One region of the Umezawaea sp. NPDC059074 genome, then DNA from elsewhere that is predicted to be linked to it. Evidence: riboswitches for the same ligand, from Rfam matches in the RefSeq annotation. Region 1 holds a riboswitch; each other region holds the start of a gene.
The links. A riboswitch is a leader RNA that binds a small molecule or an ion and turns the genes downstream of it on or off. The one in region 1 is predicted to bind S-adenosylmethionine.

Region 1 (5,518 bases):
CAGCTCGTCCAAGTGCGGGGCGACCGTCGGCTGGGGCAAGATCAAGTACCAGGCGTGCTTCGCGTACACCTGCACCAGCGTGTGCTCCACCCAGGGCTACCTGGGCATCATCAACACCGCGACCAGCCCGCGCACCGTGACCTGGGACCTCGACATCAAGTCCCCGTGGACCGAGGAGCACGACGACAGCGGGACGTGGACCCTGGCCGCGGGCGCCCAGCAGACCATCTACTCGAGCTTCGTCTACACGCACCCCGGCTGCGGGTTCAGCTTCACCGAATCCCTGAAGATCAAGTACGACAGCGCGGGCTTCAGCCCGTACACCACCGCCACCGCGCCCCTTCCCTGCGGCTGACGCCCTCACCGAATTGGGTTGGGTGACCGATTCCGGTCACCCAACCCAATTCGGGCCGTCAGCGACGTGAATGCACGGCGACAATGCGCAGAACAGCCCGTTCCAAAGCGTAATCCGCGTCGGCGGCCACGCCTTTCACGTCGGCGTTCAACAAAGCGACCACGGACATAGCCTCGGCCAATCCGGCGGCATCCCATCCGCGCGCCTGGCCTTGGGCCTTCTTCACCTTCCACGGCGGCATTCCGAGCTTGCCCGCGAGCTGGAACGGGTCCGCCCGGCCCGCCGCGGACACCCGCGCGATGGTCCGCACCGAGTCGGCGAGCGCGTCGGCGACCAGCACGTGCGGCACGCCGAGCTGCATGGCCCACCGCAACGCCTCCAGCGCACCGGACCGGTCTCCCGCCACGGCCTTCTCGGCGACCGCGAACCCGGTCACCTCGGCCTTGCCCCGGTGGTACCGGCGGACCTCGTCGGCGTTGACCTTCCCGCCGCTGTCGGCCACCAGCTGCGACGCCGCGGCCGCCAGCTCGCGCAGGTCCGTCCCCACGGAGTCGATCAGCACCGCGACGCCCTCGGGGTCGATCTTGCCGCCCGCCGCGCGGACCTCGTTGCGCACGAACGCCTCGCGGTCGGAGGCCTTCGTCATCTTCGGGCACTCGATGACCGAGGCGCCCGCCTTCTTCAACGCAGCGGGCAGTTCCTTGGCGGCCTTGCTGCGCCCGCCGCCGGAGTGCACGACCACGAGCGTGATGCCGTCCGCGGGGGCCTTGGCGTAGGCGATCACCGTGTCGGCGATCTCCTTGCCCGCCTCCTGCGCGGCCTCCAGCGCGATGACCCTGCCCTCGGCGAACAGCGACGGGCTGACGAGTTCGGCCAGCTCGGGAGGGGTGAGGTCAGTCACCCGGACGCGGGTCAGGTCGGCTTGGGCGTCGATCGCGCGCGCCGCGTCCAATGCCGCGCGGATCGCCCTTTCCACCAGCAGTTCCTCGTCGCCGACCACGAGTTGCAACGGATCAGGGGCGACAGCCGCAGCGCTCACGGCACGAATCCTCCCACGGTCCACCGACTCCCGGAGTGTGGACGCCGGTGGTCGAGGGGCGGGAGGGTGCCGTAACTTGAGGGACACAACTGAATACCGCTCATCCAGAGGGGCAGAGGGATCGGCCCGAAGAAGCCCCGGCAACCCGAGCGTCAGGTTCTCGCACGTGTGCGAGCGCCCGACGGTCACGGTGCCAATTCCGACCCGCGCTGCGGGACAGATGAGGAGTTACCTCGCGATGACTGCTGTCAGTGTGCCCACGAGCACCTCGTTCGACCTCGGCCCCGCCCGCGCGCTCTCGTGTCGGGAGTGCGGCCACGAAACCCCCCTCGCCGCCGAGTACGCGTGCGTCGAGTGTTTCGGGCCGCTGGAAGTGGCCTACGACTTCGGCCGGATCCGCCGCGAGGACATCGAGTCCGGCCCCCGGTCGATCTGGCGCTACCGCGGCCTCCTCCCCGTCCCGTCGAACGTCCAGTCCCACCCGAACACCGAGCCCGGCGGCACCCGCCTGGTGCAGGCGGACCGCCTCGCGAAGGCGTTGGGCCTGCGCAAGGTGTGGGTGAAGGACGACACCGGCAACCCCACGCACTCGTTCAAGGACCGCGTGGTCGGCGTGGCCCTCGCCGCCGCCCGCGAACTCGGCTTCAAGGTGCTCGCCTGCCCGTCCACCGGCAACCTGGCCAACGCCGTCGCCGCCGCGGCCGCCCGCGCGGGCTGGGACTCGGTCGTGCTCGTCCCCTCCTCGCTGGAGCAGGCGAAGATCCTCATGACCGCCGTGTACGACGGCGCGCTGATCGCCGTCGACGGCAACTACGACGACGTGAACCGCTTGGCCCAGGAACTGGCCGCGGAGCACGAGGACTGGGCGTTCGTGAACGTCAACGTCCGCCCGTACTACGCCGAGGGCTCCAAGACCCTGGGCTACGAGGTCGCCGAGCAGCTCGGCTGGCGCCTGCCCGAGCAGATCGTCGTGCCCATCGCGTCCGGCTCGCAGCTCACCAAGGTCGACAAGGCCTTCCGCGAGTTCGGCGAACTCGGCCTCGTCGAGCAGACCCCGTACCGGGTGTTCGGCGCGCAGGCCACCGGCTGCTCCCCCGTGTCCGCCGCGTTCAAGGAGGGCCACGACGTGGTCCGCCCCGTCCGCCCGGACACCATCGCCCGCTCGCTGGCGATCGGCGCCCCGGCCGACGGCCCGTACGTGCTGGACGCGGTGCGCCGCACCGGAGGCGCGATCGAGGACGTCACCGACGAGGAGGTCGTCGAGGGCATCCGGCTGCTGGCCAGGACCGAGGGCATCTTCGCCGAGACCGCGGGCGGCGTGACCGTCGCGACGGCGAAGAAGCTGGTCGAGACCGGCAAGCTCGACCCCGACGCGGAGACCGTGCTGCTCATCACCGGCGACGGCCTCAAGACCCTCGACGCCGTCGCCCACACCCTGTCCCCGCTGGCCACCGTCCCGCCGTCGGCCCAGGCCGTGCTGGACGCCCTCGGCAAGCGCTGACCCTTTCTCCGGCCCAGGTGGGGCCGCACCCGTCGGGTGCGGCCCCACCTTGCCGTCAGCGCAGCAGGTAGGCGTCGATCACGGTCTGCTCGACGGTGTTGCCCGAGCGATCACCGGCCTTCGCCCGCAACGACACCGACTTGGCCCCCTTCGGGTGCGCCAACACCAGCACACAACCCCCGTTCACCGACACCGCCCGCCACGTCGCCCCGCTGTCGTAGGACACCTCGGCCGACGTGATCTTCGACCGCGACCGCGCCACCCCGGCTTGGTCCTGCACCGACACCGGCACCACGAACGACTTCCCGGCAGGCGCCGTCCCGGCCGCGTCGAGCTTCGGCGCGTACCGGATCACCGAGATCGGCAGCGCCGTGACCTTCGCGGTCCGGTCCGACCGGAACGTCCACGCCACGGACACCCTGGTGCTGAACGGCGACGTGCTCCGCGCCGCGTCCGCCGTGAGCCGGTAGTCGGCCACCCCGTCGGGCAACTCGAACCGCCCGTACCCACCGTCGTCGTTCTCGGCCAACAACTCCCCGTTCCGGTAGACCTTCGTCGACCCCACCACCGGAGCCGCCCGCCCGGCGTTGCCCGCGGAGTCACCGAACAGCCGCAGATCCGCGGCCAACTCCTCACCGTCGCGGTACAGCCACGGCCGACCCCGGTTGTCCGTCAACGACGGCCCGAAAACGGCGTGGTAGAAGGATTCCTCGTACGCCTTGCGCGGCGCGTACGACTTCGGCGGCCCGTCCAGCCCACCCCGGTACCCCTCCGGGCTCTGCACGTTCATCCGCCGAGCCCAGTCCGCGTTCTCCCCTCCGTAGTACTCGGTGCGCACTCCGGGCGCGGTGAACGACTCGATCGCACCCCACCCCCACTCACCCTGCCCGTGCGGCGACGAGGCGTTGCCGATCGTCACGGACTCCCCCGGCTGAGGAGCCCCGACGTCGACCCGAACGGTCGCCAGGTCCGCCTTCCGGATCACCTCGGTCAACCCGGTGTGCGTCCGCCCCTTCAGGTACCAGGCCAACCCGTAGAAGTCGTTGCCCCCGTTCGCGATCCAGCTCGTGCTGAGCTTGCCGAGCACCTCGTTCGGCGCGGCCTCCGGCCCGAGGTGCGCCAGACCGACGTGCGACAGGTCACCACCGAACGAGAACCCACCGATCTGGTACGTCTTCGGCCCGCTCTTGGACCGGTAGACCCGCTGAACCCCGGTCTCCAGCAACGACAACCGCGCCGTCGGATCCGGCAGCGTCAGCACGATCGGCTTCGCCACCCGCGCGTCCAAGTCGATCGCCGTGGGCCCGCGAACCGTCAGCTTCGGGTAGCTGAACGAGTCGTGCGTGTACTGCGCCCCGGACCCCTGCACGGACCCGAACAGCAGGTACTCGCCGATCGGCACCCGCCGCCGCAACCGACCGTCGGCGTCCTTGTCGAGGAACAGCAGCGCACCCGTCTCCAGGTCCACCAACGACGCGTTGACGTACTTCGCCCCCTCACCTGACCTCTCGATCCCGTTGACCACCAGGTCGTAGCTCTCCGGCTCCAGGTCGACCACCACCGCGGTCCGCACGGTCACCCCACTCGCCGAGGCGGTCAGCGCACCACCGAACTGCCCACCGGCGGGCGCCTTGGCCACGTCGGCCGTGACCGTCGCGGTCGCCTTGCTCCCCGCGGGCACGGTGAGCTGAGCGGGCGTCACGGTGAACAGCCCCGCGGGCGCGGTCGTCCCGTCCGGCGTCGCCGCGTCGACCCGCAGGTCCAGCGTCACCGGCACGGCGCTGTCGTTGGCGTAGCTCACCTCCTTCGTGATCGCGGGTTCACCGACGTGCGGCCACTGCTGCGCCCCGAACGTCACACTGCTCGGCACGCTCGTGACCATCTGACCCATCACCCGAGCCGAGTCCACTCGCCCGGCCCCCTGCTGGAACGGCGTCAGCCCGGCGGTCGGCGCCGCCGACGCGATGAGCCGCGCCTTCAGCTGCTCACGCGTCAACTCCGGGTGCTGCTGCACCAGCAACGCCGCCGCACCGGCCACGTGCGGGGTCGCCATCGACGTCCCGGACAGCGACGTGTAGCCGTCCACGACCGGTGGCCCGATCCGCCCATCGGCGTGCCGCGCCGCCACGATGTCCACCCCCGGCGCGGTGATGTCGGGCTTGATCACCCCGCCACCCACGACCGGCCCGCGGCTGGAGAAGTCCGCGATCCGGTTGTCCCGGTCCACCGCGCCCACGGTCAACGCCTCGTCCGCGCTGCCCGGCGACCCGATGGTGCTCGCCCCCGGCCCGGAGTTGCCCGCAGCGATCACGAACAACGTGCCGTACCGCGTCGACAGCGTGTTCACCGCCTCCTCCAGCGGATCCACGCCGGGACTGTCGTACCCGCCGAGACTCATGTTCGCGACGTCGACACCCTGCTCCGCCGCCCACTGCATCCCCGCGATGATCGACGAGTCCGCACCGCTGCCGGAGTCGTTGAGCACCTTCACGTCGAGGATCCGCGCCCCGTAAGCCACCCCCTTGTACTTCCCACCGGACTTCGCCCCGGTGCCCGCGATGATGGACGCGACGTGCGTGCCGTGCCCGTAGTGGTCGACGGAGTCCTTCGAGGTCGAGAAGTT
Region 2 (5,518 bases), on a different contig from region 1:
CCTCGGGTCGTCCTTGAGCTCGGTGCGGGTGACCAGGCCGTTGGCGTTGGGGTTGCCCTCGGCCTTCTCCAGCACGAGCGCGTCGAGCGACGGCTTGAGGCCCGCGCCGATCGCGTAGTTGCCGTTCACGACGGAGGCGTCGGTGTCCTCCAGCGACCGCGGCAGCTCCGACGGCTCCAGCTCGACGAACTCCAGCTGTCCGGGGTTGTACTCGACGTCGCGGAGCGTCGCCGTGGCCTCGGTGCCCGTTCGCACCTTGATCCGCCCGTTGGCCTGGAGCAGCGCGAGGCCGCGGGTCTGGTTCGGGCCCTCCTTCGCGATGCCGATCTTGGCTCCGGTGGGCAGGTCCGCGAGCTTGTGGATCTTCTTGGAGTAGAGGCCGAGCGGTTCGAGGTGCACCGCGCCGATCCACTCCAGCGGAGCGCCCGTCGTCTGCTTGAACGCGTCCAGGTTCGGCTGGGTCTGGAAGTAGTTGGCGTCGATGTCGCCGTCGACCAGCGCCGTGTTCGGCAGCACGTAGTCGGTGAACTCCACGACCTTGATCTTGAGGTTCTCGTCCTTGGCCAGGATGTCGGCCACGTGCTTGAGGATCTCGCCGTGCGGGCTGGGACTGACACCGACCCGCAGCACGGTGTGCGGGTCGGTCGCGGCGGCTCCAGTGCCGCAGCCCGCCGTCAGCAGCAGCGCGACAAGGGCAGCACGAATACGCATTGGGTTCCTTCGTGAGGTGGTTCGACGTTTCAGCGGCCGGCGATCAGCCGGTTCCGGCGGGTCGCACAAGGCGGGGATCGGCGGACGTTCGCCAACGAACCCGAACAGACCCGTGCGGGCATTGGTCTAGTGCACGGGCTGTGGCGGAGAGGTCCGACGCGGAGATCGCGGTCACGCCGATGACGTCGATCAACGCGGGTGAGGCCTTGCGGGACTGCACGACGGCAGCGTACCCATCCCAGGCGTCTCACCAGGCCAAACAGGGGCCTGGTGCACTTTCGTCCAAGAAAACCTGCACCGCTCCACCACTGGTGGGCGGCGCGGTGAGCGCCCGACTACCGACAGTCGGAGGAGTGGGACCCTGAGCGACAACTGTCGAGCCGAGTTACGAAACCGGAAAGTTCCTCAGGTAAAGGTCTGGCCGCGCCCCACCGTGATCGGTGAACCGCGGCCAGCCTCAAGTCCTGCTCAAGCGGCGACGCCCTGCGGCCCCTTGAGGGTGCGCTGGACGGACGCGCCGGCCTCGGAGATCCACTCGAGCGCGGAGTCCGAGCGCTCGCCCGTGAGACCGACGCGGAACCGCGCGACGGGCGTCTCACCGAGCCGCGTGAGCCCGCCTCCGAGCAGGTTCAGCTCGACGCCGAACCGGCTGGTGACCTCGGGCAGCAGCGCGCCGACGGCCGCGAAGCCGACCAGCACGACGTCCGCCACGCGGTCGAAACGGCTCTCCGCCAACGGGTTCTGGTCGATCGCGGGCAGCAACGACGTGGCCGTGCGGCTGGCGGCGTCGGACACCAGGTCCAGCACCTTGCCGTGCTCCACGACCCGGCCGCCGTCGAGGACCGCGACGTCGTCGCAGATCCGCCGCACCACGGCCATGTCGTGCGTCGCGACGAGAACGGTGATGCCCAGCTCGGCGCGGGCGCGGTCCAGCACGGTCAACACGGAACCGCTGGTGTCGGGGTCGAGCGACGCGGTCGGGTCGTCCGCCAGCAGCACCGACGGCCCGGCCGCCAGCGCGCGGGCCACGGCGATCCGCTGCCGCTGCCCGGCGGTGAGCTGCTCGGGGTAGCTGCCCGCCCGGTCGGTCAGCCCGACGAGGTCGAGCAGTTCGGCGACGCGGTTGCGGCGCTGCGGCCCCGGCACGCCCGCGGACTCCAGCGGCAACGCCACGTTGCCCGCGGCGGTCCGCTGCCGCAGCAGCGAATCCCCTTGCGGCACAACGCCGATCTGACGACGAGCGGCCCGCAGCGCGGTGCCGTCCAACGACGCGAGGTCGGTGCCGTCGACCCGGATCGCCCCGCTGTCGGGGCGCTCCAGCAGCGCGACGCACCGGGCGAGGGTGGACTTGCCCGCTCCGCTGGGGCCGACCACGCCGAGCACGGTTCCGGCCTGGACTTCGAGGCTGACGCCGTCCAGTGCCACGACGGGGCCACTGCGACCGGCGAAGGACTTGGTGAGGTTTTCGACTGTGATCACGTTTTCGCTCCACGGCTACGCGCGGCGTCGCTCGCTTGTGGCATGCGACGGCCGTCCTCAAAGGACCGTCCGATGAGGACGGCGAGGAATTCGGGTAGAAGCTAGGGGATGGGAAGAGGAGGCGCCTGAACGGTTAGCGTCGACAGCCCGTGTTCGTGCGACGGCACTGGTCGACTGTCCGTCGCCTCGTGAGCATTCCCTGCGTGGGCACGTAATCCTCCATCGAGCCTGGCGGAAGCACCTGCCCGCGTCCAGCGGGTGGTTGCTGCGGCGTCAAAGAGCCAGGTCTCTCGGCCGCTCGGGATGGCACCACGAGTACACCCGACGCGACACCGCAAACGCAAGCCCGAACAGCCCAGAATCTGGGATCGTTCGAGAAGTCACACTTCCGGACCAGTATCACCGCCCGGTTCCGGTACCGAACCCCTGGATCAACGGCCGATCGGCCCACTGGCCGATGATCAACCGGCACACATGCACCCGAACAGGTGAATCGAGCGAGCGCTGTCGCTCAAACGATGGACACCAGCCACAAGCAGACCAGCAGCATCAAGCACCACGACACCGACCCTCGACCGAGCCTCAACCGCACCCACCGACCCCGAGCTCACCCGACCCGAGGACCACACCCGCCCCGCACACCAAGGCCGACACCGACGTCGAAAAAATGTCGTACCCCCGCCGTAGCGTGTGTGTCGGGGGGTCTTCACAGCTGGAGGACCCCTGCCTCGCCATGACCGTCAGCCCGTGACACGACAGCCTCCGGTCAGGCAGTCGCCGCGATCCGAAGCCGCCCCATCCAAGGGCCACACCCGCCCCGCGCGTCGAGGCCGGCACCGGCCTCGAAAAAATGTCGTACCCCCGCCGTAGCGTGTGCGTCGGGGGGTCTTCACAACAGGAGGACCTCTGCTTCGGCGCGGTCGTCGGCCAACGACGCCACAGCCGGAGGGGCCCCGGTCAGGCGGTCGCCGCGATCCTCGCGAAGTCCGAGACGCTCAACTGCTCTCCCCGAATGCCGGGGTCCACGCCCGCCATCACCAACCGCCGCTCGGCCTCCACAGCGGACCCGGCCCACCCGGCCAGCGCGGCCCTCATCGTCTTGCGCCGCTGGGCGAAAGCCGCGTCCACCAACGTGAACAGCGCCCGTCGGTCCACACTGGACACCAGTTCCGGTCGCCGCCGGAACGCCACCAGCGCGGAGTCCACATTGGGCACGGGCCAGAACACCGAGCGCGGCACGGCCCCGGCCCTGCGGGCGTCGGCGTACCAGGCGAGCTTGACGCTGGGCACCCCGTAGACCTTGCTCCCCGGCCCGGCCGCCATCCGGTCGGCCACCTCGGCCTGCACCATCACGAGCCCCTTGGTCAACGACGGCAGCTCGGCCATCAGGTGCAGCACGACCGGCACGGCCACGTTGTACGGCAAGTTCGCGACCAGCGCCGTGGGCGCGACGGGCAGGTCCGCGGCCGACACCCGCATCGCGTCCCCGAGGACGACGTGCAGCCGATCCGCCAGCCCCGGCGCCCGCTCCGCGACCGTCTCCGGCAGCCTCCCGGCCAGCACCGGGTCGATCTCCACGGCCACGAGGGACGCGCAGGCGGGCAGCAGCGCCAACGTCAGCGACCCCAGCCCCGGCCCGACCTCGAGCACGACGTCCGAGGGCGTCAGGTCCGCGACCGTCACGATCCGCCGGACCGTGTTCGGGTCGTGCACGAAGTTCTGCCCGAGCTTCTTCGTGGGGCGGATGTCCAGTTCGGCCGCGAGGCGCCGAACGTCGGCCGGGCCGAGGAGCATGCTCCCCGGCCCGGTCGACGACGCTTGTTCAGTCACGTGGCAATTGTTACGGCAAGCCGAGCTTCGCCCGGCAGCCGGGCCACGCGGAGTACGCGCCACCGGCCGCGTCGCGGACCTTGGTGGCGATGGCGATCTGCTGCTCGCGGGACGCGAGGTACGCCTCGGGCGCGTACTGGCCGCCGCCGTAGGCGTTCCAGGTGGAGGGGCTGAACTGCACGCCGCCCGAGTAGCCGTTGCCGGTGTTGATGGCCCAGTTGCCGCCCGCCTCGCACTGCGCGAGCCGGTCCCAGTCGCTGCCGTCGGAGATGACGGGGGTCGCCGGGGCCTTGGTGCCCTTGCGGACCTTCTTGGCGACGGGCTCCTTGGTGACCTTGGAGCCGATCTCCTCGCGGCCCACCTCCTGGCCGTTCTTGAGCGTGACGCGGTAGGACTTCATCGCCTCGCCGGCGACGCCCTCCTGCTCGACCTTCGTCTCGCCCTTCTTCATCTCCGCGTCGAGGATCTCCTCGACCGGCGGCGCGATGGGCTCGGCGACGTTGACCACGGAGACGCCGGTGCGGCTGATGTGGATCTCGGCGCCGTTGGCGATCTTGAGGTCCATCCCGCCCTCGACGGTGTCCTCGGCGCCCATGGAGACCTTCTCGGCCTGCATGAGCTCGCCGACCGTCAGCGCGGTGGTCTTCAGCTGCCGCGGGGCGTTGCCGCCGTCGTACAGCGTGACGTTCTTCAGGCTCTTGACCTGCAGCGCCATGCCCGAGAGGGGCACGTCCTTGCCGCGGTCCTCGGAGACCCAGGCACCGTCGTCGTTGATGCCGAGCTGGTCGAGCGCCTCGCCGACGTTGACGGAGCGGACCCAGCCCTCCTTCTGCTCACCGTCGACGGTCGCCTTGACCATGCGGCCGCGGTCGAGGGTGATCTTCCCGCCGTCGCCGACCTTGGCGCTCGGGGCGGGGCTCAGCGCGTCGTGCTCGCCGACCGCGATGCCCTCCTCCGCGAGGATGTCGCCGACGGTCGAGTCGAACGTGCGGACGGTCTTCTCCTGGCCGTCCACGTCGACCGTGATCGACTTGTCCATCGCGATGGCGGTCGCGCCGCCGCCGGTGATGGTCACCAGCAGCGCCAGCACGGTCGCCTTGAGGAACTTCCGCTTCCACGTGCTCACGGCCTCCACGAGCGCCGCTGGGGGCCCGCTGGGCTCCTCCGCGGCGAACTGGGCGGCCAGGCGGTCCTCGGGCAGCTCGTCGGGGATGACGATGGCCGGGAGGAGCGTGGTCTCGGCGTTGATGAGGCGGATCAGCTCGTCGACGTCCACGTTGGCCGTGGCGAGCAGCGCGTCGGCGTCCGAGCCGAGCACCTCGTACACGTCGGCCGGGGTCACGCCGAGGCCGGTGAAGCCCGGCGAGCTCGGGTGGTCCACGAAGGCCGGGGGCTCCATGACGCCCGTGGCGGTGGCGGTTCCGGTCACCGGGGTGAACCAGTCGGTGTCGTCGTTGAACGAGTACGCCGAGCCGTCCGCGCGGGGTCTGCCGCGTTC
Region 3 (5,518 bases), on a different contig from region 1:
GTGGCCCTGCACCAGCGCGTGGTACAGCTTGTCGACGGTCCGTTCCTTGAACGCGTGCTTCAGCGCCGAGTAGGCGCTCTCGCTCTTGGCCACGACCATCACGCCGGTCGTGCCGACGTCCAGGCGGTGCACGACGCCCTGGCGCTCGGCCGCGCCGGAGGTGGCGACGTGGATGCCCGCGCCCGCGAGCCCGCCGACCACGGTGGGCCCGGTCCAGCCGGGGCTGGGGTGCACGGCCACGCCGACGGGCTTGTCGACCACGATGATGTCGTCGTCCTGGTAGAGCACGATCAGGCCCTCGACCGGCACGGCCTGCACCTGCACCGGCCGCGGCGGCTCGGGCAGGGTGACCTCCAGCGTGGACCCGGCCATCAGCCGGTCCGACTTCCCGGCGGGCTGGCCGTCCAGGACCACGTCACCGGACTCGGTCAACGCCGCCACGGCGGTCCGGGACAGGCCGAGCAGCTTCGCCAGTCCGGCGTCGACGCGCATTCCGTCGAGACCGTCCGGCACGGGCAGGGTGCGGTACCCGCTCATCGCTTTGCTTCCTTCTTCACGGCACGAGTGCCGTCGTAGTCGCGTTGCAGCAGCGCCATCGTCACGATGAGGACGCCGCCGACGCAGATTGCCGAGTCGGCGAGGTTGAACACCGGCCACACCCGGCCGTAGGGGTCGAACAACGACAGGAAGTCCACCACGTGGCCGCGCAGCGGGCCGGGGGCGCGGAAGATCCGGTCGCCCAGGTTGCCCAGCGCGCCGCCGAGCACCATGCCCAGCCCGACGGCCCACGGCGCGGACCGCAGCTTGCGCGCGATCCAGCCGATGAACCCGACCACGGCGAGCGCGATCAGGGCGAGCACGGCGGTCCAGCCCTCGGCCAGACCGAAGGCGGCGCCGCCGTTGCGGATCAGCGGCAGGTAGAGGACCCCGCCGAGCAGCTCGAGCGGCTCACGCCCTTCGAGCGCCGCCACCGCGGCGATCTTGCTGAAGACGTCCGCCGCGAGCACCACCACGGCCACCGAGGCGAGCAGCGCCACGCGCCGCCGAGGCAGCACAGCAGGCGTCGCGTCAACCTCGGAGGGGGTGGTCACCCCACCATTGTCCCAGCACCCGCTCAGGACAGGAACGGCGGGAGCGGGCGCTCGTCGTTTTCGGGCACCCAGCGGCCGTCGCGCTGCGCGTAGGTCCACTTCGGACCCTCCGAGACCAGCGTGCGCAACGCGGCGACCAGGCGGTCCACGTGGTCGACGGTGCTGCCCAGGCCGAGGCTCGCCCGCAGCGCGCGGTGCTCGTGCGCGCCGACCTCGTCCAGCAGCCGGGTCACGGCGACGTGCGCGCAGAACGCGCCGTCCCGCACGCCGATCCCGTACTCGGCGGACAGCGCGGCGGCGAGGTAGCCGGCGTCGTGGCCGCCGATCGTGAAGCTGACCACGCCCACGCGGTCGTGGTCGGACTCGAACAGGCTCAGTTCCCGCAGGCCGGGGATGGTGGCGAGGCCGGTGCGCAGCCGCTCCAGCAGCACGCGCTCGTGCTCGACGGTCTGCTCCCAGTGCCGTCCCAGCACGTCGCAGGCGACGGCCAGCGCGTGCACGCCGACGACGTTGGGCGACCCGGCCTCGTGCCGCTCCGGCACCGCCGACCACGCCACGCCGAGCCGGTCGCCGTGGTCGGTCACGAGCTTGGTCGCGCCGCCGCCGACCAGGTACGGCTCGGCGGCCTGCAACCAGTCCGAGCGGCCGACGAGGACACCCGCGCCGAAGGGCGCGTAGATCTTGTGGCCGGAGAACACCGCGTAGTCGACGTCCAGCGCCCGCAGGTCCACCGGGCGGTGCGGGGCGAGCTGCGCCGCGTCCAGCGCGATCCGCGCGCCGTGCCGCCGGGCGACCTTCGCCAGCTCGGCCACCGGCCACAGCTCGCCGGTCACGTTCGACGCGCCGGTCACCACGACCAGGCGGGGGCCGACGGGGCAGGACTCCAGCTCGCGGTCCAGCACGGCGACGGCGGCGGCAGCGGTCGACGGCGTGGCGATCCGGCGCACGTTCGGCCCGCGCCACGGCAGCAGCGCCGCGTGGTGCTCGGCGTCGAACAGCACGACGGAGGTGTGCCTGGGGAGGCTGCGCGCCAACAGGTTCAGCGCGTCCGTGGTGTTGCGGGTGAACACCACGGCCTCGGTCGAGCGGGCGTTGAGGAAGCGGCGGACGGACTCGCGGGCCTGCTCGTACACCCGCGTCGACACCTGCGAGGCGAACCCGGCCCCGCGGTGGACGCTCGCGTACCAGGGCAGCAGCTCGTCGACGGCGTCCCGCACCTGCTCCAGACAGGGCGCGCTGGCCGCGTGGTCGAGGTTCGCGTACTCCACCCGCTCACCGGTCACGAGCGGCACGCGCAGCGCGGAGCCGACGACACCGGGAACGGCGGGAGCGGAGCTGCGGGGGATGGCGATGGTCATGGTGACGGCCCTTCGGGTCCTGGGGACCCCGGCGAAGGGCCCGCGCTTGCCCGAACGCAGTCGCGCCGGGCCAGGTCTTCACCGTGGGCACCCCACCGCGGAGGAGGGTTGCCGGCCAGCTAGCACGGGCTTCGCGCTGGCACTCATGACCTTTCGCGGACAACGCTAGCGGACCGGTCGGCGGTCCGTCGACCCCCGCTCAGATGCTGGGAAGCGACGGCTTTCCGCCGTCCTCGCCCTTCCAGCGGGCGTACCGGCCCGCCTTGTCGATCGACCGCAGCCGCTTCTCGGCCGCGTCCCGCGCGGCCTCGGTGGACACCACGAGCAGCTGGTCGTCCACCTGGAGGCGGGTGGTCGGCTGGGGCGTGAAACCGTTGCCGCCACGGGCGATGAGGCTCACCACGGCCCCCGGCGGCAGGCGCAGTTCGGACAGGTACACGCCGTGCAGCTTCGACCCCGGCTGGATCCGCACCTGGAGCAGTTCCGCCCCCAGCTCGTCCAACGGCGCCGAGTCGACCTGCACCTCGTGCGCCTCCCCCGCCCGCACCAGGCCGAGCAGCTTCGCCAACGCGGGCAGCGTGCTGCCCTGCAACAGGGTCAGCACCACCACGAGCACGAACACCGCGTCCACGAGGTCCTGCGACCCCGGCACGCCCTGGATCACCGGGATGAGGGCGAACACGATCGGCACCGCGCCGCGCAGACCGGACCAGGAGATGAACACCTGCTCGCGCCACGGCACCTTGAACGGGATGGCCGCCAGCGCCACCGACAGCGGTCGGGCCAGCAGCACCAGCACCGCGCCCGCGACCAGGGCGGGCACCAGCGCGTGCAGCACCCTGCCGGGCGAGGCGAACAGCCCGAGCAGCACGAACAGCCCGATCTGCGCCAGCCAGCCGAGCCCCTCGGCGAACGACAGCGTGTCCGAGCGGTGGGGCAGCCGCGAGTTCCCCAGCACCAGCGCGGCCGTGTAGACGGCGAGGAAGCCGGACGCGTGCGCGATGTCCCCGGCGGCGTAGGCGACCACGCACACCGCGACCGTCGCCAACGGGTACAGGCCGGTGGCGGGCAGGGCCGCGCGGCGCAGCGCCCCCGCGCCCAGCCAGCCGAGCGCGACGCCGATCAGGCCACCGGCCAGCAGCTCGTAGACGAGCAGCAGCGGGGCCGTCCAGGTGATCGGATCGGGGGACGCCAGCAGCACGACGGCGATGTACACCGGGGCGTCGTTGATGCCGGACTCCAGCTCCAGCGCGCCGGTCAGCCGTTTGCTCACGCCGACCGCGCGCAGCACACTGAACACCGCCGCCGCGTCGGTCGACGACAGCACCGCGCCCCACAGCAGCGCCATCCGCCAGTCGAGCCCCAGCAGGAAGTGCAGTGCCGCGCCGGTGGCCGCGACGCTCACGCCGACGCCCACAGTCGACAGTGCGATCCCCAGCCCCAGCGCGGGTTTCACCGCGGACCACCGGGTGGTGAGACCGCCTTCGGCGAGGATCAGGACGAGCGCGACCGTGCCCAGCGAGCGGGTCAGGTCGGCGTCCTCGAAGTCGATGCCGAGCACGCTCTCGCCGAGCACCACGCCGATGCCGAGGTAGAGCAGCAGCGACGGCAGGCCGACCTTGGTCGACACCCGGACGGCGATCACCGACACCAGCAGGACGGCCGCGCCTATGCCGAGGATGGCCGTGATTCCCAACGCGACCTCCCGGATCATGCTCGACGGTGACGCCATTCTTCCCTGTCACCACCGAATTGGACTAATCAGACAGGTGACGCGGGGGCCGACCGGTGCGCAGCGTCACGGACGACCCGTCCGCCGAGGCACGAACCAGCCGAACGAACCTAGCGGGACGTATCCACGACGGTGCATGTTGATCGACGGGCCGCGCGCCACCCCTGTCCGGCGCCCGACCCGGTCCACCCATTCCCTGCATGGAGCTGACAACGTGAAGCTGCGAACAGTCCTCGGCCGGTCGATCCCGGTCCTGATGGTCACCAGCGCGCTCATCGGAGCCGGGCCCGCCACCGCGGCCCCCGCCGCGCTCGCGGCGCCGAACATCTCGGTCGCCGCCATCCAAGCCGACCTCACCAAGTTGCAGAGCATCGCGACCGCCAACGGCGGCAACCGCGCCCACGGCCGCCCCGGCCACAAGGCGTCCGTCGACTGGATCAAGGGGCGGCTGGACGCCGCGGGCTTCACCACCCGCGTGCAGACGTTCACCAGCAACGGGGCCACCGGCTACAACCTGATCGCCGACATGCCCGGCGGCGACCTCAACAACATCGTCATGACCGGCGGCCATCTCGACAGCGTCACCGCGGGCCCCGGCATCAACGACAACGGCACCGGCTCGTCGTCGATCCTGGAGGTCGCGCTGGCCGCGAAGGCGAGCGGCACGGCGTTCTCGAAGCACCTGCGCTTCGGCTGGTGGGGCGCTGAGGAACTCGGCCTGGTCGGGTCCACGTTCTACGTGAACTCGTTGTCCTCCACCGAGAAGTCGAAGATCAAGACGTACCTGAACTTCGACATGACCGGTTCCCCGAACCCCGGCTACTTCGTCTACGCGGGCGCCAGCCAGCCGTCCGGCTCGGTGGCCGTGCAGCAGACGCTGGTCAACTACTTCACCTCGATCGGCGTGCAGACCGAGCTGACCGAGGTCGGCGGGCGTTCCGACCACGCCGCGTTCGCCCGCGCGGGCATCGCCACCGGCGGCACGTTCTCCGGTGCCGAAGTGATCAAGACGGCGGCGCAGGCGGCGAAGTGGGGCGGCACCTCCGGCGTCGCCTTCGACCGCTGCTACCACCGCTCGTGCGACACCACGGCCAACATCAACGCGACGTCCCTCGACCGCCAGGCCGACGCCATCGCGCACACCGTCTGGGCACTGGCCTCCTAGCCCGTCCCGATGAACCGACCGGGGCGGGGTCCACGACCCCGCCCCGGCCACCACGGAGAAGTCCCTGCTTGCGCACCTCGAACACCCCGCCCCGGCGGCACTCAGCCGTGGGCGCTCAACGCGACCAGCGTGTCGTCCAGCAACGTCCGCCGCTCCCCCACGACGTGCGGCG

Region 2: another riboswitch for S-adenosylmethionine. It lies ahead of ACFWW9_RS06680 (methionine ABC transporter ATP-binding protein); the one in region 1 lies ahead of thrC (threonine synthase).
Region 3: another riboswitch for S-adenosylmethionine. It lies ahead of ACFWW9_RS23265 (aminotransferase class V-fold PLP-dependent enzyme); the one in region 1 lies ahead of thrC (threonine synthase).

What each region holds. Positions count from the first base shown of each region.
Region 1 covers NZ_JBHYHC010000171.1:4,072-9,589, forward strand. Annotated here, with positions in the region: gene ACFWW9_RS41595 (hypothetical protein) at 1-355, shown strand, start outside; gene holA (DNA polymerase III subunit delta) at 414-1,394, opposite strand; SAM riboswitch class I at 1,492-1,621, shown strand; gene thrC (threonine synthase) at 1,633-2,895, shown strand; gene ACFWW9_RS41610 (S8 family peptidase) at 2,951-5,518, opposite strand, start outside.
Region 2 covers NZ_JBHYHC010000009.1:28,874-34,391, forward strand. Annotated here, with positions in the region: gene ACFWW9_RS06675 (MetQ/NlpA family ABC transporter substrate-binding protein) at 1-711, opposite strand, end outside; gene ACFWW9_RS06680 (methionine ABC transporter ATP-binding protein) at 1,180-2,190, opposite strand; SAM riboswitch class I at 2,407-2,500, opposite strand; gene rsmA (16S rRNA (adenine(1518)-N(6)/adenine(1519)-N(6))-dimethyltransferase RsmA) at 3,148-3,984, opposite strand; gene ACFWW9_RS06690 (transglycosylase family protein) at 4,031-5,419, opposite strand.
Region 3 covers NZ_JBHYHC010000051.1:1,342-6,859, reverse strand. Annotated here, with positions in the region: gene ACFWW9_RS23275 (RluA family pseudouridine synthase) at 1-537, opposite strand, end outside; gene lspA (signal peptidase II) at 534-1,091, opposite strand; gene ACFWW9_RS23265 (aminotransferase class V-fold PLP-dependent enzyme) at 1,115-2,449, opposite strand; SAM riboswitch class IV at 2,487-2,600, opposite strand; gene ACFWW9_RS23260 (potassium/proton antiporter) at 2,649-4,163, opposite strand; gene ACFWW9_RS23255 (M28 family metallopeptidase) at 4,396-5,346, shown strand; gene ACFWW9_RS23250 (TetR/AcrR family transcriptional regulator) at 5,448-5,518, opposite strand, start outside.